4 regions of the Bacillus sp. SIMBA_154 genome follow, and region 1 is predicted to be linked to each of the others. Evidence: riboswitches for the same ligand, from Rfam matches in the RefSeq annotation. Region 1 holds a riboswitch; each other region holds the start of a gene.
What was found. A riboswitch is a leader RNA that binds a small molecule or an ion and turns the genes downstream of it on or off. The one in region 1 is predicted to bind S-adenosylmethionine.
Positions count from the first base shown of each region.

Region 1 (5,924 bases):
AACTGACAGACAATGTTACGAAGGTGACTTACCGCCTTGTGTCATTGCATTCAACGAACTAAAAAAAGCTGAAGGGTATATTCCCTCAGCTTTCGTCTTTTTATACGAGTGGTCCGCCTTTTGCTTCAATGTCACTTGCCGCATGGCTGAATTTTTTGAAGTTCTTTTTAAATTCATTGGCAAGGAAGTGTGCTTTTTCTTGATAAGCATTTTGGTCTTCCCACGTTTTAGCAGGTTGAAGTACTTCATCTGGTACACCTGGAATATGAAGTGGAATGTGTAATCCAAAGATGTCGTCAGTAATCATTTCGGCATTGTCAAGGTCACCTTCGATCGCTGCTTGCACCATTGCTCTTGTATGAGCAAGATTCATTCGTTTGCCCGTACCATAGCCGCCGCCAGTCCAGCCTGTATTCACAAGGAATACTTTTGCACCGTGCTCATCAATTTTTTTGCCAAGCATTTCAGCATAGACGTGAGCTGGAAGTGGCAAGAATGGTGAACCGAAGCAAGTAGAGAATGTTGTTTCTGGTGACGTTACACCGCGCTCAGTTCCTGCTAATTTACTTGTGTAACCGCTCAAGAAATGGTACATCGCCTGTTCTTTTGTTAAACGGCTGATTGGAGGTAAAACGCCAAATGCATCAGCTGTTAAGAAGACAATAGCAGATGGATGACCTGCGATACTTGGTTTCACGATGTTATCAATCATTTCGATTGGGTAAGCAGCCCGTGTATTTTCAGTAAAGAATGTATCATCATAATCCGCTTCACGAGTTTCTTCATCAAGCACAACATTTTCTAGCACTGATCCGAAGCTGATGGCTTTGTAGATTTGTGGTTCTTTTTCTTCACTTAAGTTCACACATTTCGCATAGCATCCGCCCTCGATATTGAAGACACCTGTGCCAGACCATCCGTGTTCATCGTCTCCGATCAGCTTGCGGCTTGCGCTTGCAGAAAGCGTCGTTTTCCCAGTCCCTGAAAGGCCGAAGAATAATGCGACATCGCCTTCTTGACCAACGTTTGCTGAGCAGTGCATCGATAAAATATCTTGCTCAGGCAGCAGGTAGTTCATGACAGAGAAAATCGATTTCTTCATCTCTCCTGCATACTCTGTTCCACCAATGAGAATCGTCCGTTTTTCAAAAGAAACGATAATGAATGTTTCAGAGTTTGTTCCATCTGTTTCAGGATCTGCTTTAAAGTGAGGTGCAGATAAGATGGTGAAAGGTTTTTCGTTAGCTGATGGCGTTGACCCGTCAGGTCTGATGAATAGCTGCTTTGCAAAGAGATTGTGCCATGCAAATTCGTTTACAACTGTAATCGGCATACGGTATCTTTCGTCAGCGCCGGCAAACCCTTCAAAGACAAATAGTTCATCACGTTCTTTTAAGTATGAGACAACCTTTGTATATAAACGATCAAATGCTTCTTTAGAGATCGGCTGGTTTACATGACCCCAATCGATTTTATGCTCAGAGCTTTCTTCTTTGACGATAAATTTATCTTTAGGCGAACGTCCAGTGTAAGCACCAGTTGTGGCGCGGACAGCTCCTGTTGATGTTAAAACGCCTTCATTACGTGCCAAAATCTTTTCAACAAGTTTCGGAACAGATAAATTTTGGTGCGTATTTTCTAATGAGAGCAATGACTGCAAATCTTCTTTTAAATCCACTGAGTTCATAAAAAAACCCTTCCTTTACCGTTGAATTTGTTTGTTTCGATTAGTATAACACATTGATAATAATAGTCTATACTATTTAAATATTTTTGTGTGTGTTTTTTCATTTCTGCTATGAAAATATGCTTTTTGGTGATGCTAATTGTGAGGTGAAAAAAGAGGAGAGATAATTCCTATGAAGCATTGACATGACGCAAGGGTTTAAGATAAGATATCTTATTGAACGGATACTCTTATCCCGAGTTGGTGGAGGGACAGGCCCGATGAAGCCCAGCAACCGGTTTCTTATGAAAAAGGCATGAACATGCTGAGAAACCAAGGTGCTAACCTGATGCAAGGTACAAGAACACCTTGAGCGATAAGAGTGAAAGGCATGCGATCTCAGACCCTTTCCTCGAAATGAAGGAAATGGTTTTTTTATTTTTGGGATATCATATGAACAAATTGCCAATAACATCTCTAATATAAACGTTTTCATATAAGAGGGAACGAGTTCCGTATCATATTGGAGGCCTCATCTTGGGATGATGTGGCCTTGTACAGGAGGAAATAGCCATTATGAGTCAAAATCGTCGTTTATTTACTTCAGAATCAGTGACAGAAGGACATCCGGATAAAATCTGTGATCAAATTTCAGACAGCATTTTGGATGAAATTTTAAAGAAAGATCCAAATGCACGTGTTGCCTGTGAGACCTCTGTAACAACCGGTCTCGTATTAGTAAGCGGTGAGATTACAACGTCTACTTATGTCGATATTCCAAAGACGGTACGTGACACGATTAAGGAAATTGGCTACACACGTGCGAAATATGGTTTTGATGCGGAAACATGTGCTGTGCTAACATCAATTGATGAACAGTCTGCTGATATTGCGCAAGGTGTAGACAAAGCGCTTGAAGCACGTGAAGGAACAATGACTGAAGAAGAAATTGATGCGATTGGTGCAGGTGACCAAGGTCTTATGTTTGGTTTTGCAAACAACGAAACAGAAGAGCTGATGCCGCTGCCGATTTCACTAGCGCATAAATTATCTCGTCGTTTAACAGAAGTACGCAAGGATCAAACACTTGCATACCTTCGCCCAGATGGAAAAACACAAGTAACAGTTGAATATGATGAACAAAACAAACCAGTTCGTATTGACACAGTGGTTATTTCCACGCAGCATGCACCAGAAGTGACGCTTGAACAAATTCAAAGCGATTTAAAAGAGCATGTCATCCACCCTGTGGTTCCAAGTGAACTGATTGATGAAGAGACAAAATACTTTATTAACCCAACAGGCCGTTTTGTCATCGGTGGACCTCAAGGGGATGCTGGTTTAACTGGACGTAAAATCATCGTTGATACGTATGGCGGCTACGCTCGTCATGGCGGCGGTGCTTTCTCTGGTAAGGACGCAACAAAGGTTGACCGTTCTGCAGCATATGCTGCTCGTTACGTAGCGAAAAACATCGTAGCAGCTGGCCTTGCAGATTCTTGTGAAGTGCAACTTGCTTATGCAATTGGTGTTGCACAGCCTGTATCGATTTCAATTGATACATTCGGAACAGGAAAAGCTTCTGAAGAAAAATTAATTGAGGTGGTTCGTGCGAACTTTGATCTACGTCCGGCTGGCATTATTAAAATGCTCGATCTGCGTCGTCCGATCTATAAACAAACAGCTGCATACGGACATTTTGGCCGTCACGATTTAGATCTCCCATGGGAAAAAACGGATAAAGCCGACACGCTTCGCAAGGAAGCATTAGGACAATAACAACATATAAAACCGCTTATTTTAAGCGGTTTTCCTTTTGATTAAAAAAAATTCTATAAAAAGCGTAAAAATGTGAAACGAAATCGTACAAAATACTGTCTAATTATAGGTCTACTTTTAGAAATAACATAACGTGGAGGCAATAATATGTGTGGGTTTGTTGGTGTATTTAATCACCGTCCATTGTCCGAAACTACTGAGCAGGAAGAGTTAATTAAACAAATGAATCGTCTCATCGTTCATCGTGGTCCGGATGATGAGGGGTACTTCCATGATGAGCATGTAGGATTTGGATTTAGACGTTTAAGTATTATAGATGTTGAACATGGAAAGCAGCCGCTTTCTTATGAAGATGAGAAATATTGGATTATTTTCAACGGAGAAATTTATAACTATGTGGAGCTGAAGGAAGAGCTTGTGAAAAAGGGCTATACGTTCAGCACAGATTCTGATACGGAAGTACTTCTTGCCACATATCGTCACTATAAAGAAGAAGCAGCTTCAAAGCTTCGCGGCATGTTTGCCTTTTTAATTTGGGATAAAGAAGCGCAGTTATTATATGGCGCAAGAGATCCTTTTGGCATCAAACCGCTTTATTTTACACAAATGGATGAGCAAGTGTACTTTGCTTCTGAACGCAAAAGCTTAATGGCTGTAAATGAGAACATTTTATTTGATGAGACCTCTCTGCAGCAATACATGTCTTTCCAATTCGTTCCTGAGCCAAATACACTTGATCAAAAGGTGCACAAGGTGGAGCCAGGTCATCAGTTTACACTTCGCCCGGGCAAGAAGATAGAATTTAAGACTTACTGGAAGGTTCAATTCAAGCCTGAACAAACACAAGAACAGAAATTAATAGAAGAAGTGCGCGATGCAATCTATGATTCTGTGAAAGTTCACATGAGAAGTGATGTGCCTGTTGGTTCATTCCTTTCTGGCGGTATTGATTCTTCTTTCATCGTGTCTGTTGCAAAGGAATTTCACCCTGAGCTGAAGACGTTCTCTGTTGGCTTCGAGCAGGATGGTTTTAGTGAAGTGGATGTGGCAAAGGAAACAGCTGATAAGCTAGGCTTACAAAACTTTAGTGCCGTCATTTCCCCTGAGGAATATATGAACGAGCTTCCGAAGATTGTTTGGCATTTAGATGATCCTTTAGCTGATCCGGCGGCGATTCCACTTTATTTCGTCGCAAAAGAAGCGAAGAAACAAGTCACAGTTGTTCTTTCTGGTGAGGGAGCGGACGAGCTGTTCGGTGGATATAATATTTACCGCGAGCCTCTTTCTCTAAAGCCATTTGAATCTGTTCCATCTATGTTGAAAAAGCTTCTTCTTCGTCTGGCACGTTTAATGCCAGAAGGAATGAAAGGGAAAAGCTTTATCGTTCGCGGCTGTACGCCGTTAGAGGAACGCTATATCGGCAATGCGAAAATCTTTGAAGAGCCAGTGAAGAAAAACCTCTTAAAGCAGTATGATCCGAACATCACGTATCGTGACGTGACGAAAACATACTTCGAGGAAAGTGCAGGCTACAGTGATATTAATAAAATGCAATATGTTGATATTCATACGTGGATGCGCGGAGACATCTTGCTTAAAGCAGATAAGATGACAATGGCGAACTCTCTTGAGCTTCGTGTTCCATTCCTTGACAAGGTCGTATTTGAAGCGGCTTCTAAAATTCCAGAAGAGCTGAAAACAAAAGATGGCACAACGAAATACTTATTGCGTAAAGCAGCAGAAGGCATTGTGCCTGACCATGTGTTAAACCGCAAAAAGCTAGGTTTCCCTGTGCCAATTCGTCATTGGCTGAAAAATGAGATGAACGCTTGGGCGAAAGATATCATTAAAAACAGTCAAACAGACGAATACATTAACAAGCAATATGTTCTTGATTTATTAAATGAACATTGTGCTGGTAAAGCAGATCATAGCCGTAAGATTTGGACAGTCCTGATCTTTATGATCTGGCACAGCATTTATGTGGAGCGCAGTATTGATCCAGAGCAGTTGAATCACCAACCAAAAGAAGTCATCTTTAGTTAATGAAAAAAGGTTTTCAGCTTTGTGCTGAAAACCTTTTTTGTCATGATAGAAAGTAGTGGAAAAGGGTAAAATAACAAGCGGTTCATAGTTATTGCTTAATATCCTGAAAAAAACATGATAAAGTGAAGATACACGTATGATGTTAACGGGATAAAAGGGAACGATAGTATTGTCCTTTTTCTACATATTCTCTGCGGATCCGGTCCATGTCTTGGATATCTTCATCTGTTAACAGTCGAACCACTTTGGCTGGACGGCCAAAAGCGAGTGATCCTTTTGGGATGACCTTTCCTTGAGGGACAAGACTTCCTGCACCGATAAAGGCACCTTCGCCAATTTCCGCACCATCGAGAATGATGGACCCCATGCCAATGAGGGCATTTTTTCGAATGATTGAGCTATGTAACGTGACTTGGTGTCCAATGGTAGCACC
Region 1 is NZ_JAWJBV010000014.1:31,609-37,532, forward strand. It holds gene R0K30_RS16330 (DUF2584 domain-containing protein) at 1-62, shown strand, start outside; gene pckA (phosphoenolpyruvate carboxykinase (ATP)) at 101-1,687, opposite strand; SAM riboswitch class I at 1,915-2,049, shown strand; gene metK (methionine adenosyltransferase) at 2,243-3,445, shown strand; gene asnB (asparagine synthase (glutamine-hydrolyzing)) at 3,593-5,491, shown strand; gene R0K30_RS16350 (gamma carbonic anhydrase) at 5,634-5,924, opposite strand, start outside.

Region 2 (5,924 bases), on a different contig from region 1:
AGTGTTGTCGGCAAAATAGGAGAAGAAGGCAAAAACCTTCTCGATGTCATTCGAAACGGGGAAGCTCAATTTGTCATCAACACCTTGACAAAAGGAAAGCAGCCGGCAAGAGACGGCTTTAGAATTAGACGTGAATCTGTTGAAAATGGAGTGGCTTGCTTAACGTCACTAGATACAGCAGAAGCCATTTTAAGAGTGCTTGAGAGCATGACATTTAGAGCAGACGAAATGCCAGAAGTGAAAACGAATGCTGAGGTGACAGTAACGATATGAAAAAAGCATACTTGACGGTCGTCTCAAACCGAGAGATCGCTGATCATATTTACGAAATGACATTAAAAGGTGACCTTGTGGACTCATTTCAAACGGCTGGACAGTTCCTTCATATAAAGGTCAGTGAATCCATGACACCGCTGCTGAGAAGACCGATCAGTATTGCCAACATTCATGCCGAGCAAAAAGAAGCAACCATCATTTACCGCGCAGAAGGAGAGGGCACAAAGCTCCTCTCCCAAAAGCGGGCGGGAGAATCAGTCGATGTATTAGGGCCGCTTGGGAACGGTTATGACCCTTCAGTTGTCCAGCCTGGGCAGACGGCATTACTAGTCGGTGGAGGAATTGGAGTACCGCCTCTATATGAGCTTTCCAAGCGTTTAACGAAAAAAGGCGTTATCGTGAAGCATGTCCTCGGCTTTCAATCGAAAAAGGATGTATTTTACGAGGAGAAATTTCAAGCACTTGGCGATACTTATATCGCGACCGTTGATGGAACATACGGCTCAAAAGGTTTTGTGACAGGTGTGATCGAAGAAAATGATTTGAGCTTTGATGTGCTGCTTTCCTGCGGACCGACACCTATGCTAAAAGCACTGAAAGACACGTATCCTGATAAGCCTGTCTACATTTCAATGGAAGAACGAATGGGCTGCGGAATCGGTGCGTGCTTTGCTTGTGTCTGTCATACCGATCAGCACGAAAAACCTTACGTCAAAGTCTGTCTTGATGGACCTGTATTTAAAGCAGAGGAGGTGGCATTGTCATGCTAAACGTGGAGTTACCCGGCTTATCTTTAAAGAACCCGATTATACCTGCATCAGGCTGCTTTGGATTCGGAAGAGAATTTGCTTCATTATATGATTTATCCATGCTGGGCGGCATCATGATCAAAGCCACTACCCTTGAAGCGAGATTTGGCAACCCGACACCGAGGGTGGCCGAGACTGGAGCCGGTATGCTGAATGCGATCGGCCTTCAAAATCCAGGTCTAAAAGGCGTGCTCGAAAATGAATTGCCTTGGCTTGAGCAGTTTGATACCCCCATTATTGCAAACGTTGCTGGCTCACAGGTCGATGATTATGTCGAAGTAGCAAAACAAATCAGCCAAGCAAAGAATGTCCATGCCCTTGAACTAAATATTTCTTGTCCGAATGTCAAAACAGGCGGGATCGCATTTGGTACAGACCCAAACATGGCGGCGTCGTTGACAAAAGCGGTCAAGGAAGTCTCCTCCGTTCCTGTCTATGTGAAACTGTCTCCTAATGTGGCGAATATTGTTGAGATTGCTAAAGCGATTGAATCTGCTGGAGCGGATGGGCTTACCATGATTAATACCTTAATTGGCATGCGTTTAAATTTAAAAACTGGGAAGCCCATCCTTGCCAATAAAACAGGCGGATTATCAGGTCCAGCTATAAAACCTGTCGCTGTTCGAATGGTGCATGAGGTCAGTCAGGCGGTTTCTATTCCGATTATTGGGATGGGCGGGGTGCAAAGTGCTGAAGATGTACTTGAATTTTTACTAGCAGGTGCAAGTGCAGTAGCTGTTGGCACAGCCAATTTTGTGAACCCTTTTATTTGCCCAGAAATCATTGACGAGCTGCCAAATGTGTTAGCGGCTTATGGTTATTCATCTGTAGAGGAATGTATCGGAAGGAGCTGGAAACATGAAGCACTTGCCCATCATCGCGCTTGATTTCCCATCAGGGCAGGAGGCACTTGCCTTTTTAGAACCCTTTGAAGGAGCACCATTATTTGTGAAGGTTGGTATGGAGCTGTTTTACCAAGAAGGTCCAGCCATCCTTGACGCGCTGAAAGAAAAAGATTGCCGCATATTTCTTGATCTGAAATTACATGACATTCCAACAACGGTGCAAAAAGCGATGAACCGGCTTGCTGCACTTGGCGTTGATTTAGTCAATGTACATGCAGCTGGCGGGAAACGAATGATGCAGGCTGCGGTAGAGGGACTTGAAAGCGGGACGCCTGCTGGACAAAGCCGCCCGGGCATTATTGCTGTGACTCAGCTGACAAGTACGTCAGAAGACATGATGAACAAAGAATTACTCATTGATCGTCCATTGCAAGAGACTGTGCTGCATTACGGACAATTGGCATATGAAAGTGGACTCGACGGTGTTGTTTGCTCTGTTCATGAATCTAAAGCCCTTCATGAGCACATCTCACCTTCCTTTCTCACTGTGACACCAGGGATTCGCTTGCCGAATGATCAAACCGATGACCAAAAGCGTGTCGCGACACCTGCCTTTGCAAAAGAGCAAGGTGCTTCACAAATTGTTGTCGGAAGATCCATCACGAAAGCTGAAAGTCCAATAGAAGCCTATCATCAAATTTTGAAAGAGTGGGAGTGACTGCCGGATGAAAACGAAAATCGCTAAACATCTACTACAAATCAAAGCTGTCTCATTAAAACCAGACACACCGTTTACGTGGGCAAGCGGCATCAAATCACCGATTTACTGTGATAACCGCCTGACTTTGTCGTACCCGGAAGTGAGACACGACATCGCTGAAGGTCTAAAAGATTTGATTCTCACTCATTTTGAGGGAGCGGAGGTTGTCGCTGGCACTGCAACAGCGGGCATTCCGCATGCCGCATTAGCTGCAGACCGCCTGAACGTGCCGATGTGTTATGTCAGAAGTAAGCCAAAAGCACACGGAAAAGGGAATCAAATTGAAGGAGCCGTATCGCCTGGTCAAAAAGTTGTTGTCGTAGAAGACCTCATTTCAACTGGTGGGAGCGTGCTTGAAGTGGTCTCGGCTCTTCAAGACGAAGGCTGTGACGTACTCGGAGTTGCTGCAATTTTCACATACGGCCTGCCAAAAGCAGCTGCTGCTTTTCAAGAGAAAAACATTCCATATGTCACACTAACAGACTATGACACGCTGACAGACGTGGCTCTTGAGCTAAAAGCGATCGAACCTTCTGCTATGAATAAACTAAAACGCTGGAGACAAGATCCTACCTCTGAATCTTGGATGGAAGAAACGGTTTAAAAGCTGTGCCACTCGCACAGCTTTTTCATTTGGTTAAAAATAGTAAAATAGACTCAAATTTAAATAAAAACTAATCCTATCAATAAAGTCGGGTTGACTTTTGTTTGAATTGTGTTAATATTTAATACAAATTAAAACTCTTATCCAGAGAGGTGGAGGGACTGGCCCGATGAAACCCGGCAACCTGCGATTCGTAAGGTGCCACTTCCTGCAAAATGATTCTATTTTGAAAGATAAGGAAATCGTGAGCTTCCTCATCTTTCTTTCGGACTGAAAGAAAGTTTTTTTATTTTAACGGTGAGGAGGAAGAGGAGATGGAAGTGAAACAAAACCAGGATGAGGGCTTAGTGAAGCACATGCAAGAACTGATTGGGGATATAAAATTCGGTTCGATTACGTTGATTGTTTAGGACGGTCAAGTGATTCAAGTAGAAAAAAACGAAAAAATTAGGTTGAAGTAGTGCGCAGATTAGCAATATGAGCGGTACTCCGGAAGGGGAGAAACAATGTTAACTTACGAAAATTGGCAAGAGCCGTCCATTACATTTCAAGAGGACGATTTGTATAAAGGGGCCCTATCCGTGCTGAAATGGGCGTACGGTCATTATGGTGATCAGCTCGTTTATGCATGCAGTTTTGGCATTGAGGGCATTGTCCTGATTGATCTTATTGCGAAAGTAAAAAAGGATGCGAGAATTGTCTTTTTAGATACAGGTCTGCATTTTAAGGAAACGTACGATACAATTGATGCGGTAAAGGAAAGATACCCCGGTTTAGACATCGTACTGAAAACACCTGAGCTGACAGTTGAACAGCAAAACGAGCAGCATGGTGAAAAATTATGGGAAACAAATCCTCAAAGCTGCTGCCATATGCGCAAGGTCATTCCTTTGCAAGAGACACTATCTGGCTATCCGGCATGGCTTTCTGGCTTAAGAAGAGAGCAGTCACCAAAACGAGCAGGTACGAACTTTTTAAATCAGGATGAAAAGTTCAAATCAGTGAAAGTATGTCCGCTCATTCACTGGACGTGGAAGGACATATGGAGATATGCATCTAGAGAGGATCTTACTTATAATCCGCTGCATGACCAGGGATACCCAAGTATCGGCTGTGCACCGTGTACACAGCCAGCATTTACTGCGGATGATTTGCGTTCTGGCAGATGGTCAGGTACAGCAAAGACAGAGTGCGGATTACATGAGTAAGGGAGCATAATGTATGGAAATCGCCGCAATTTTATTTAGTTTATTCTTTGCTTTAAACATAGGCGCAAGCGGAGCAGCCGCTTCTATGGGCATTGCGTATGGATCAGGTGCAATTAAAAAGCCCATCTATGCACTCAGCGTTTGTGCAGTCGGAGTTTTAGCAGGTTCAGTGATTGGCGGCGGTGAGGTCGTCAAAACGATTAGCTCTGGTATTATGCCAGAATCTGTGATTACAATTGAAATTGTTTGTATCATCATTGGTTCTGCCGCATTATCACTCTTCATAGCGAATCTGATGGCCATCCCTTTATCAACAAGTGAGGTCACAGTAGGGGCTGTGGTCGGTGTTGCAGTCGCGTATAAAGTGTTATATGTGAAATCTATTTTAGTCATTGTGGCCTTTTGGATCATCATTCCACTTGTCGCCTTTGTTTTCACCTTTACTGTAGTCAAAATCATCAGAATGTTCCCTAAACGCACATTATCTAAAAAAAGCACTGCGATTTTATCAGTCTTGCTCATGATCAGTGGATTTCTAGAGGCGTTTTCAGCCGGTATGAACAATGTTGCCAATGCAGTCGGCCCGCTTGTGGCCTCAAGCGTCTTGTCCGTTGGGCAAGGAACACTTTACGGCGGAATCTTCGTCGCACTTGGTTCCCTGTTGCTTGGCAGAAGAGTGCTAGAAACAAACGGAAAGAAAATCACCCGCTATCAAACGGGTGAAGGGATTTTGTTATCGAGTACCGGCGCTGGACTTGTCATCGTCAGCTCTATTTTTGGGCTGCCAGTTCCACTTACTCAAATCACCTCCTCGTCTATTATCGGACTTGGGATGGCAAAGGGTGGACCTAACATTTTTCATAAACATATCGTGAAAAAGATGCTGAAGGTCTGGGTTGTGTCACCCTTTTTATCACTCAGCCTATCGTATCTGCTGGTGAGCCTTTTCCTAAAAGGAGATTATTACTCTATTTTTATCATGATGAGTGTACTGCTTGCCTCACTCGGTGCGCTGAGTCTGATGAAGGCAGTCAAAAATGAAAGCAGCTCGATTCATGAGCAGGGCGGCGGGATTTAACTATAAATCCGACTATTAACATCTAATAAATATGAACATTGAGAGGAAGATGGACAAATGAGTTTAACACCACATGGTGGCGTATTAATGAATCGAGTAAATGAAGAATATGATCTCAGCACGGCTGCGAAGGAAATTGAACTAGATGCGATTTCCTTTGCAGACCTTGAACTCATTGCAATTGGCGGGTATAGTCCAATTGAAGGATTTTTAACAAAAGCTGATTATGAAGCAGTTGTCAGCAGTATGCGGCTAGCAAGTGGTGTCGTTTGGTCTCTTCCGATTACGCTGCCAGTCACAAAGGAAAAGGCAGCCGAGATCAATCAAGGTGATATTGTGCGTCT
Region 2 is NZ_JAWJBV010000002.1:197,265-203,188, reverse strand. It holds gene carB (carbamoyl-phosphate synthase (glutamine-hydrolyzing) large subunit) at 1-273, shown strand, start outside; gene R0K30_RS04455 (dihydroorotate dehydrogenase electron transfer subunit) at 270-1,046, shown strand; gene R0K30_RS04450 (dihydroorotate dehydrogenase) at 1,040-1,972, shown strand; gene pyrF (orotidine-5'-phosphate decarboxylase) at 1,944-2,648, shown strand; gene pyrE (orotate phosphoribosyltransferase) at 2,656-3,294, shown strand; SAM riboswitch class I at 3,432-3,534, shown strand; partial or broken gene R0K30_RS04435 (DUF2292 domain-containing protein) at 3,705-3,755, shown strand; gene R0K30_RS04430 (phosphoadenylyl-sulfate reductase) at 3,801-4,502, shown strand; gene cysP (sulfate permease) at 4,516-5,580, shown strand; gene sat (sulfate adenylyltransferase) at 5,638-5,924, shown strand, end outside.
Region 2: linked by a shared signal. The riboswitch ahead of R0K30_RS04435 (DUF2292 domain-containing protein) and the one ahead of metK (methionine adenosyltransferase) in region 1 are both predicted to bind S-adenosylmethionine.

Region 3 (5,924 bases), on a different contig from region 1:
ATTGTTCACGAGATATAAAGACAAAGTGAAATATTGGATGACTTTTAACGAAATCAACGTCGTGTTACATGCCCCTTTCACAGGTGGCGGACTTGTATTTGAAGAAGGCGAAGACGAGAAAAGCATTCAATATCAAGCAGCCCATCACCAATTTGTTGCAAGTGCTTTGGCTGTTAAAGCGGGACACGAAATCATTCCAGATGCGAAAATTGGCTGTATGATTGCAGCTATGACCACATATCCGTACAGCTCAAGACCAGAAGATATGTTTGCTGCGATTGATCAAGACCGTAAAACATTGTTCTTCTCAGATGTACAGGCAAGAGGCTACTATCCAGGATACATGAAACGGTATTTACGTGAAAATGGGATCACCATTGAGTTCCAAGATGGTGACGAAGACATTTTAAGAAACCATACAGTGGACTATATCGGCTTCAGTTATTATATGAGCTTTGTGGCAAGTACAGATCCTGCAATCCTTGATCAGGCTGAAGGTGGGAATCTATTTGCAGGCGTGAAAAACCCATACCTTGAAGCAAGTGATTGGGGCTGGCAAATTGATCCGAAAGGACTTCGTACGACGCTTAATCAGCTGTATGACCGCTACCAAAAACCATTGTTTATCGTAGAAAATGGCTTGGGCGCTGTCGATCAAGTGGAAGAGGACGGATCGATTCAAGACGATTACCGGATTGATTACCTCAGAAGCCACTTGCTAGAGGCAAGAGAAGCCATCGCAGACGGTGTAGACTTGATCGGTTATACAAGCTGGGGCCCAATTGACCTTGTCAGTGCATCAACTGCTGAAATGAAAAAACGCTACGGCTTCATTTATGTCGACCGTGATAATGAAGGAAACGGTACATTAGATAGAAAGAAAAAGAAAAGCTTCGATTGGTATAAACAAGTGATTGCTACGAATGGTGATTATTTAGATGTATAAAAGAAAGAGACAAACCGCTGATGATGCGGTTTGTCTCTTTTTTCGTCAAGGGACTATGAAGTCCACACTTGATCAGCAATCTCAATCACATGACGCAGCTTTTCCCATTGCTGCTCTTCTGTTAACAGATTGCCTTCCTCCGTGGATGCGAATCCGCATTGTGGACTCAAACAAATTTGGTTAATGTCCACATATTGAGCCGCTTCCTCGATTCGTTTTTTAATTTGTTCAACCGGCTCAAGCTCACCGTACTTTGAAGTCACAAGACCAAGTACGATTTGAAGATTTGGGTTCTTCACATATCGAAGAGGCTCAAATCCGCCAGAACGATCGTCGTCAAATTCTAAAAAGAGGCCATCAAGATCTAAACCAGCAAAAATCGTTTCTGCCGCTGCTTCGTAACCACCTTCAGCTGCCCATGTTGATTTAAAATTGCCACGGCAAATGTGCATTGTGATGACTAAATCCTCTGGGCGATCGGCAACGGCTTCATTGATTGTTTTTGCAAACGACTCACGAAGTTCATCTTCCTCGCGGCCAAAGGCTTTGATTTGTTCATGACCTTTTTCAGAAAAGAACACTGCCCATGCCGTATCATCTAGCTGCAAGTAGCGGCAGCCTGCATCATAAAAAGCACGGATGGCTTTCTTATACGCCTGGGCCACATCATGGTGGAAATCATCTAAGCTGTCATACACACCTTCATCAAGCTTTCCACGGAAAAAGAGCATATTCGGACTTGGAATCGTCATTTTTGCCGTATGATCACCAGCGATGCTGTGAAGGAAGCGGTAATCTTCTAGCATTGGGTGCTCTGTAAAATCGATTTTACCCGTTACCTTAATGCCTCGTGCTTTTGTCGTTGTGTTGTGGAATTGAATGCCCTGATCTGCTTCAAATCCTTCGACCCCATCAAGTCCTTCAAGAAAGTCAAAATGCCACCATGCACGTCTGAATTCTCCGTCTGTCACAACCTCTAATCCAATCTCCTTTTGCTTCTCCACAATACGTGTGATTTCTGCATTTTTAATTTGTCGGAGCTGCTCTGCTGTCAGCGTACCGTCTGCTTTTTGCTTACGTGCTTCTTTGATGCGCTCTGAACGGAGTAAACTTCCTACTTGATCTGCGCGAAATGGCGGCTTTGTTGTTTTCTTTCCAATGGTTTGTACTTGTGTCATGCTGAATCCCTTCCTTCTACAGGTTGAATATCAAATAAAAAAGCTCTTCCTTGGATAAGGAAGAGCATCATATACTGTGAGATCTCTGCCTTATCTTCAAACAAGCGTGTGCTTGCTTAAGGAATTAGCACCATTCTGTTCCTAGGAACAGCGGTTGCCGGGTTTCACAGGGCCAGTCCCTCCACCACTCTTAATAAGGTTACCTTTTGATTCAATTTTCTTAATATACACAATTATTCAATCTTTTCGAGAAAAAGTCAATGGTTTTTACAATTTATTTTCCTACATAAACAAATCAGCGACAAGAACACCAGCTAGTCCGACAAGTGAAAGAACAGTGACCATCAATGTCCATGTTTTAAAGGTTTGGGCCATTGACAGGTTAAAGTATTCTTTATAAATCCAGAAACCCGCATCATTCACGTGAGAGAACGTAATACTTCCGGCACCTGTTGCGATCACCATTAATTCCGGGCTGACACCCGTTAATCCAATAAGTGGTGCAGAAATGCCAGCCGCGGTGAGACCGGCGACAGTTGCTGACCCTAATGATACACGCAGGACAGCAGCAATCAGCCAGGTGAGGAGCAGGGGAGAAAGAGTGCTTCCTTGCATGATCCCAGCAATGTATTGATCGACGCCGCTATCGATGAGCACCTGTTTAAAAGCGCCGCCGCCTGCAATAATTAATAGAATCATTGCAATGGAGCCAATAGAATCCGTGATCGACTTCATGACTTCCTGCATGCTTTTGCCCCTGCCAAGTCCAAACGTGTAGATGGCAAGCAGCACTGAGATTAATAGCGCAATCGCCGGTTCACCTAAAAACTCAGCTGTTGGCAAGAATGGAGAGGATGGGAAGAAAATTTCTAAAAATGCTCTGAATGTCATAAGTAATACAGGCAAAACAGCGGTAAAAATGCTAATCCCGAAGCTTGGCATTTCCTCTTCTGTAAATTCCTTTGGATTAAATAAGTTTTTCGGTATATGTGCATGCAATTGATCTTTTTGAAATAGTTTCGTAAACAGTAGTCCTCCTACTAACACAGCAGGAATTGCTAAAATAATTCCAACTAACAACGTTTGTCCCATGTTTGCTTGAAAGACATTGGCAATGGCTGTCGGCCCTGGATGAGGAGGGAGGAAGCCATGTGTTGTGATGAGTGCAGCGACGAGCGGCATGCCAACATACAACACAGGAAGTCTTGCGGCTTGAGCAATGGTAAAGACTAATGGAATTAAGATAATGAATCCGGTTTCATAAAACAGAGCAATTCCAATAACAAATCCAGTCAGCATTGTTGCCCATTGGATTTTCCCAATGCCGAATCGGTCAATGAGCGTCATCGCAATGCGCTGGGCGCCGCCAGAATCAGCCATCAATTTACCGAGCATCGCTCCAAAACCGAGAACCAGTGCTAGATGCCCGAGTGTACTACCGAGTCCTTTTTCGACGGAAGCAATCGCTTCAAGTGGTGACATACCTTCTAAAACAGCAACAATTAAAGAGACAATAATCAACGAAATGAAAGCGTTTAACTTAAAGACAACCATGAGTAAAAGCAATAACAAAACGCCAAGTCCAATAAAAACTAACGACATGGTCTTTCCTCCTTTGTGGTGCATAAGGGAGCGAGAACACTCCCTGCGCTTTATCCTTCAAGTATTTCTACAGCTTCTTTTAACGTATCCTTTGAGCCAACATTTCCCGGGAAAATCACGTAAGAAATGAAGGGGAATTTACTTTCTTCTCCTGTTTGCCAAACGGGAATACCAGGTTTAATTTGACCTGCAACAGTCGCACGTTTGACGCTAAGCCCTCTTGTTCCAATATCACTTGAGGTAATTCCACCTTTGGCAATGAGATATTTAGGGCGAATTGTGAGGCGCTGGACAATGCTTGTCACAGCATCACTAATTTGAACGGAAAGCTTTAATTCCTCCTCTTGACGATTGTCCCCAAGGTCAAGGCGTTCTCTTCTTGTATAAACAGCAACAGATTGACCGGATGCTAACAACATTTCGGTTTGCTCAATCACGCGGTCAATTTCCTCTTGAAATTCTTTGGGTTCTAACACGAGATGTGTATTAAATTCAATAAAAGCGATCTCTTTATTTTGCTGTAGCGCTCTTAATTGTTCCGTTGTTTTTTTGACATGAGAACCAACCATGATAAGACCACCGTTTGGGCTTTCTTCTTGTATCAAGTCTTTTCTTGTTAATATGGATTGGTCGTGGATGCCGCCAAGTACTTTTGTGAGAGCAGCCGCACTTCTGAAAATAAATTGCTGACCTGCTTGGGTGGCATCAATGAGGGCGGTGACAAAGACTTTGACATTGTCATAATCTACAGCGTTCACAACCACCTTTTGAAAATCCTTCACGGTCATGAGCTGCTCCTTGATTTGATCAATGCGTAAAGCCCGTATATCTTCTAACGAAATGTAGGTGGTGTTCTTTTTTGTGAACGTTCCGCCTGATTTTTCTTCAATCCACTCCCCGAGATGAGACGACTGAAAGCCGAATGTACGGTCTCGTGCAAATTCTGTATCACCAGCAGGAATCAAGTCGTGTCCTTCCTGTACGTAGTGGATATTGTTGATCGTAAAGCGTCCGCCTTCTTGGAAAAAGGGAAGAATGATTTCTCCGTCAAATTGGAAGGAGCTTCGTTGTTCAATGGTTGTTCTGAGTACTTCAGTTTCCAGCGGAAAGTGTCCACGCAGGGTAGAATCTCCCCGGCTGACAATGATGAAATCTTGATGAAGCCGCTCAGCTACTTTCACAATCGTTGAAGCAATCGTTTCGTGCGCAGCGGCAGTTTCTTTCTCAGTCATACTGCGAGAATTGGTTAAAATAAAGAACATACGGCTGTCTTCAAGAAAACCGGCTTCAATGCTTTCCTCTGACCAATCAGTGAAAACAGAGACGCCATGTACGGTTTGAATACCTGTTGGATCATCGTCTAATACAATGATTTTATGCTGAAAATGGCTTAGTGCTTGTTCATATGCCGTTTGAATGCTCTTTGAATCCGCTTTCGGAATGGCATTCAGTATTTCAGTGCTTTGCATCATGATCATCTCATCCTTTCTTCACTTCGACATGAGCCATTTTTTCGTAATATTGAACGATGCCGCCATGATCAAGTCCAGACTTTCCGTCTGCTTTGAGGGCATGGAAAATTTCAAGCAGCTGACTAGAAAGAGGGAGAGGAACGCCGATATCATGGGCAGTTTCCATCACATTGGTTAAATCCTTTAAGTTGATGTCGATGCGTCCGCCAGGTTCAAAGTTTCGATCCAAAATCAGTGGGACCTTTGCATCGAGAACGGCGCTCCCTGCCAGTCCGCCACGGATCGCTTCATACATTTTATCAATTGCAATGCCTGATTTAGCGGCAAGAACGAGCGCCTCAGACATAGCAGCAATATTTAAGTTGACGATGATTTGATTGGCAAGTTTAGCTGTTGTCCCGCTTCCGTTTGTCCCAACTAATACGACTTCTGTGCCCATCGCGAGCAGGACATCCTTTACTTGTTCGAAGATGGCTTCTTCGCCGCCAGCCATAATAGAAAGTGTCCCGTCTATCGCCTTTGGTTCTCCGCCGCTGACAGGTGCGTCGATAAATTCTACCTGGTGCTGTTTTGCTAGGGCGGCCAATGCTCTAGAGGTAACTGGTGAAATAGAGCTCATATCTATGATGACTGTGCCAGGTTTAGCTGTAGCTAAAATGCCATGATCACCTGATATAACTGCTTCTACATGCTCGCCTTTAGGAAGCATCGTGATGATGACATCGC
Region 3 is NZ_JAWJBV010000022.1:13,431-19,354, reverse strand. It holds gene bglH (aryl-phospho-beta-d-glucosidase) at 1-946, shown strand, start outside; gene R0K30_RS19430 (5-methyltetrahydropteroyltriglutamate--homocysteine S-methyltransferase) at 1,000-2,124, opposite strand; SAM riboswitch class I at 2,212-2,324, opposite strand; gene R0K30_RS19425 (gluconate:H+ symporter) at 2,407-3,726, opposite strand; gene R0K30_RS19420 (four-carbon acid sugar kinase family protein) at 3,777-5,198, opposite strand; gene garR (2-hydroxy-3-oxopropionate reductase) at 5,206-5,924, opposite strand, start outside.
Region 3: linked by a shared signal. The riboswitch ahead of R0K30_RS19430 (5-methyltetrahydropteroyltriglutamate--homocysteine S-methyltransferase) and the one ahead of metK (methionine adenosyltransferase) in region 1 are both predicted to bind S-adenosylmethionine.

Region 4 (5,924 bases), on a different contig from region 1:
TAATAAGTTAGAAAAGGATTCAGATGTAAATCCTTCTGGCACCTTTAACCAAGCAAAAAATGATCCCTTTGGAGCACTTACGTCCCAGCCAATCTCCTTGCAGGCAGCGATCCATGTATTTCGTCTTTTTTCATAACGATCATTTTGCACCTGTACGCACGTTTGATCGCTTAAAAGAGCTTCTGCTGCTGCATCTTGAGTAGCTTTAAACAGTGACACAAACAGATGATCCTGATAAAGCTCGATCGCTTCAATGACAGAGGGATTTCCTGCTGCAAAACCAACTCTCCAGCCGGCCATATTATATGTTTTGGACAATGTGTAAATTTCAATACCCGTCTCTTTCGCTCCATCTATTTGCAGGAAGCTGACCGGCTTTTCTCCATCGAATCCAATGCCGCCATATGCGAAATCATGGACAACACACAATTTGTGATCTTTCGCAAAAGTAACGGTTTCTTCAAAAAATGCACGACTTGCAGTGGCACCAGTCGGATTGTTTGGGTAATTTAAGTACATCAATTTTGCCTGTTTCTTATCAGCCTCAGGCAATAGATGGTAGTCAGGTAAAAAATCATTTTGTTCAAGAAGAGGCATGGTGACCATATGAGCTCCAGCAAGCACAGCGCCTGACCAGTAATCAGGATAACCAGGGTCTGGGACAAGCAGCGTATCACCCGGATTCAGTAAGCATTGCGGCAGCTCAACAAGTCCCGCTTTCCCGCCAAATAAAATGGCGATTTCTGTCTTCGGATCAAGCGTGACACCATATTCTCTTTCATAAAAGGCTGCGGCGGCCTTTTTTAGTTTTGCTGTTCCGCGAAAAGAGGAGTATTGATGATTTTCGGGCTTTGCTACCGCTTCCTGCATGGCTTTTACAATATGCGGAGGAGTTGGCTGATCAGGATTTCCCTGGCCTAAATTTATGATATCAGCTCCTTCCTGCACTTTTTTCTGCACTTTTTGGACAAGCGACGCAAAAAACTGTTTCGGTAAATGTTTCAACACATCTGATTGCTGGAATTCCATTTTTTTCACCTTCTATTCAAGTTACGTGACAATACACTCACTGTAATGGATTGTTTTATGAATTGTAAAGCAATTTTGAAAAAAGATTGACATGTGAAGAGCAGCTCTGATAATATCTTGAATTAAGAAATGCATGCAGACAAAACAATGACATATTGATTTCTCTTATCGAGAGTTGGGCGAGGGATTTGGCCTTTTGACCCCAACAGCAACCGACCGTTAATACCACTGTGAAGTGGGGCGCAGCAAGTAAAGCGCCAAGACAATTGTCTTATAGGGCACGGTGCTAATTCCATCAGACGTATGTGCTGAGAGATAAGAGAGGCTTAGAGCATACACGCTATCAAGCCTCTTTCTCTCAGGAGAAAGAGGCTTTTTTATATGATTTGGAGGGGAAGCAATTGGTTACACTTACGGCATCATATGAAGAATTAACAGAGAGCTCGGCAGTTGCACTGGCGATTAGACTTGGTTTGATCAAAGAAAGCAGTCATTTGACATGTACTGAAATCGGTGACGGGAATTTAAATTACGTCTTTCATATTTTTGATCACAAACGTGAAAAAGGATTGATCATCAAGCAGGCACTGCCTTATGCAAAGGTGGTTGGGGAGAGCTGGCCGCTTACATTAGACCGTGCAAGAATTGAAAGTGCTGTACTGATTAAGCAGTCAGAATATGCGCCGCACCTCGTACCAGCAGTCTATTATTCTGATACAGCTCTTGCTGTGACAGCAATGGAGGATCTATCACACTTAGAAATCGTCAGAAAAGGGCTAATTGCCGGAAAACAATATCCGCACTTATCAGATCATGTCGGTGAATTTTTAGGCAAAACACTATTTTACACATCTGACTTTGCCACAAATCCTAAAATCAAAAAACAATTCGTGAAGCAGTTTACGAACCCTGATCTTTGTGACATCACAGAAAAGCTCGTCTTCACAGACCCTTTCTTTAATAGTGAAACAAATGACTTCGAAGAGGAATTAAGAGAAGATGCCGAAGCGCTGTGGGCGGATCTTGCCGTGCAAGCAAAAGCAGCAGAGCTAAAGCGCATTTTCTTAACCTCAGCTGAAACACTGGTTCATGGAGATCTTCATACAGGAAGTATTTTTGCAAGCGAGACTGAAACAAAGATCATTGATCCAGAATTCGCTTTTTACGGTCCCTTTGGATTTGATATCGGACACTTTATTGCCAATCTGTTCTTGAATGCTTTATCTCATGAGAATGAACAGGATCAGCAGCACCTTTTTGCTCATGTTGTCAATGTATGGGCCACATTCAAAGAAGTGTTCACAAAGGCTTGGAAAGAAGACAGCATTGAAGCGTTTAGTGTATCGGACAGCTTTTTAGAAACAACCTTTGACCGTATTTTAAAAGAAGCGACAGGCTTTGCCGGCTGTGAGCTTGTTCGCCGAACAATTGGGCTTGCTCATGCGGCTGATCTGGATGCGATTCCATCATCAACTAAACGGATTCAGCAGAAAAAAGCAGCACTTACGCTCGGAAAAACATTCATTAAACAATATCATGCAGTGGAAACAGCGTCTGACCTCGTCGCATTATTCCAGCAGTCTGTAAAGGAGTGACGGGTTTTGTCTAAAGAATTTGAAGTTCCCCGTTCCGTCGAATGGGAAGAAAACCATATTAACATTTTGAATCAGCAAAAATTACCGGCCGAAACCGTATTTGAGCATTTATTTACTAAAGAAGATGTGTATGATGCGATTGTGACGTTAAAAGTGCGCGGAGCACCTGCTATTGGCATTACAGCAGCTTTTGGGCTGGCGCTGAGTGCTCAAGGAATTGATACAGAAGAAATTGATGTCTTTCAACAAGAAGTCGCTCGACTAAAAGAATATTTAAACAGTGCTCGTCCAACAGCTGTGAACCTTGCCTGGGCATTAGACCGACTGATTCAGCGCATTGAGCGTGCTGCTTCGGTGAATGCAGCCAAAACAGATCTTGTCCATGAAGCCATTCAAATTCAAATCGAAGATGAAGAAACATGCAGGCAAATTGGTCAAAATGCTCTCCAGCTCTTTAAATCAGGTGACCGTATTATGACCATTTGTAATGCAGGCTCCATCGCAACGAGCCGTTACGGAACAGCGCTTGCTCCTTTTTATTTAGCCAAAAAGAAAAATCTTGATCTTCACATTTATGCTTGTGAAACACGCCCTGTTCTTCAAGGCGCTCGACTGACGACATGGGAGCTGATGCAGGGCGGTGTGGATGTGACGCTCATCACAGATAACATGGCAGCCCATACGATGAAAGAAAAGCAAATTTCTGCTGTCATTGTTGGAGCTGATCGAATCGCTCGAAATGGAGATACAGCGAATAAGATTGGAACGTTAGGTCTTGCCATTCTGGCCAAACACTTTCAAATTCCGTTTTTTGTGACAGCACCACTTTCGACCTTTGATGTATCGACCCGCGATGGGGCAGATATTCCGATTGAAGAGCGCGACCCGCTGGAAGTTAAGGAATTAAACGGCATACAAATTGCACCGCCCGATGTTCAGGTATTTAATCCCGCCTTTGATGTCACTCCCCACCATCTCATTTCAGGTATCATTACAGAGAAAGGAATTATCACTTCCAATTACACAGAGGAGATTGATGCACTTTTCACTGAAAGCATCTCACTCTGATCACAAAAAAGCGCCGTGTTCTTGTCATTTAAGAGCACCGCGCTTTTTTGTTTCGATCGTTTTGGCTAAAATTTCTTTTTTTTGTTCCTCTGTCAAAACGTTCATTTTGACACATAGTGACGTGACGGCATACATTTTATCTTTTTTGCCCCAAAACATCCTAGCGCCCTCCTTTTTCCCTCAACCAACTTTTTTAGCTTAATAAAAGGATATGTCGTTTGCTAAACATTTGGAACAGGTCAATCGATTTATTTTTGAACAAATGGGATGCCTTCTAATTCAAGCAGAACCGCTTTCATATCTGTCTTCGTTCCTGCATAACCCGTGAGAGACCGGTCTTTTCCAATGACCCGGTGACACGGGATAAAAATAGGCAAGGCATTGCGCCGGTTGGCTTGTCCAATGGCTCTGACGGCCTTTGGATTGCCAATCGCTTCTGCAATGTCTGCATAGCTTTTTGATTCACCGTATGGAATAGCCGAAAGTGCCTCCCACACTTGCTCTTGAAATGGAGAGCCAGCTTGCTTGAGTGGAAGATCGAATACTTTACGATCTCCCTTGAAATACTCATCAAGCTGTTTTTTCGCTTCTCGCAAGACCGGCGTATCTGCTTTTTTAAGATCGGCTGTCTGCTTTTTTGCCAAAAACGGTTCATCATCAAACACCACTTCGATAATGACACCGTCTTTTTCTAGTATGTATAATGCCCCGATTGGTGCGCTATAGACTGTATAATACATATTAAAGCTCTCCTTCTTGTTTCTGTTGCCTAAGTGGCAGCGTAAGGTGGAAAACTGTCCCTACTCCTTCCTCACTCTCTACCTCAATGGTTCCTTGATGCTCTTCAATAATTTTATAACTAACCATTAAACCAAGTCCAGTTCCTCGTTCTTTCGTTGTATAAAATGGTTCACCAAGACGCTTTAGCTTATCCTCTGTCATTCCGCAGCCTTCATCACGCAATGAAATGACAATATGCTCCTCGCCCTTCCGCTGAATGCTCACGTATACATTTCCTTTCCGCGGCATCACTTCAATCGCATTTTTTAAAATGTTAATGAAGACTTGCTTTAATTGATTTTGTTCACAGTAGATCAGCGGAATCTCATCCATGACATTGAGGTGCATTTGGACATTGCCAAGATTCGCCTGTGCGTGCAGAAGATCCATCGTGTCTTTTACAATTTGCACCACATTTTTTTCTTCATACACAATGGCTTGCGGTTTCGCTAAAATCAAAAATTCTGTAATAATGGATTCAATTCTTTTTAGCTCTGATGTGATGACATTGAAATAGAGTGAATACTCCCCTTCAATATTTCCTTTCAGCAGCTGAATGAAGCCTTTTAATGCCGTCATCGGATTTCTAATTTCATGTGCAATTCCAGCGGCAAGCTCTCCGACCACATGAAGTGTATCTGATTTTCTCACCCGCTCTTCTAGTTCCTTCCGCTCTGTCACATCTCTAAAGATCGCTAGATTCATGTTATGAATAATATTGCGTTTAAAGGAGAATTCCAGTATGCGCTGATCTGGGTGGCTCAGCACAAACGGAACCTCATTGTCCATCTCATCTAATGACATCGCCTGAGCGGGCTGTGCTAAATTTTCAATTTGATATGGGGCAAGTATATGAAAGAGATTCATTTCAGTTAAATGATCGTCCTTCAGTTCTAGCAGTTCGCTTGCAGAAGGATTGACATCAATAATCCGGTATTGATTATCGAAAAGAACAATGCCATCCATTGACCCGTTAAATACTTTACGGAATTTGAGCTCACTTTCACGAAGCTCCTGCTCCATTCGCTTTCTATCACTGACATTACGTAAAATGGTTAAGTGCTGTCCTTCTAATACCGCATGCTTCGAGGTGAACTCAAGCTCTTTAAATTGACCATTTGCCATTCTGAACAGGAGTTCTTCCCTTATTTCATCATTCCTGATATAACGTCTTCTTGTCGGTCTATATCTCTTATCAGATTTGACGAGAAAGTCTGTGAGTTTCTTGCCAATCAGCTGATGCATTGGTAATTCAAAAATACGGCAGGCCGATTCATTGGCTCTCACAATCTCTCCATCGTCCGCCCATATGATGATAGCATCCATCGCATTTTCGAATATTTCTCTAAAGCGTTCTTCACTTTTTAACAGCTTCTCTTCCATTAACCTTTTTTCTGTAATATCCCGCATGATGGACATATAAAAACCGCTCATAACATTTGATGTAATGGT
Region 4 is NZ_JAWJBV010000002.1:397,804-403,727, forward strand. It holds gene R0K30_RS05460 (pyridoxal phosphate-dependent aminotransferase) at 1-1,029, opposite strand, end outside; SAM riboswitch class I at 1,193-1,350, shown strand; gene mtnK (S-methyl-5-thioribose kinase) at 1,431-2,624, shown strand; gene mtnA (S-methyl-5-thioribose-1-phosphate isomerase) at 2,631-3,692, shown strand; gene R0K30_RS05475 (hypothetical protein) at 3,717-3,851, opposite strand; gene R0K30_RS05480 (methylated-DNA--[protein]-cysteine S-methyltransferase) at 3,941-4,432, opposite strand; gene R0K30_RS05485 (PAS domain S-box protein) at 4,434-5,924, opposite strand, start outside.
Region 4: linked by a shared signal. The riboswitch ahead of mtnK (S-methyl-5-thioribose kinase) and the one ahead of metK (methionine adenosyltransferase) in region 1 are both predicted to bind S-adenosylmethionine.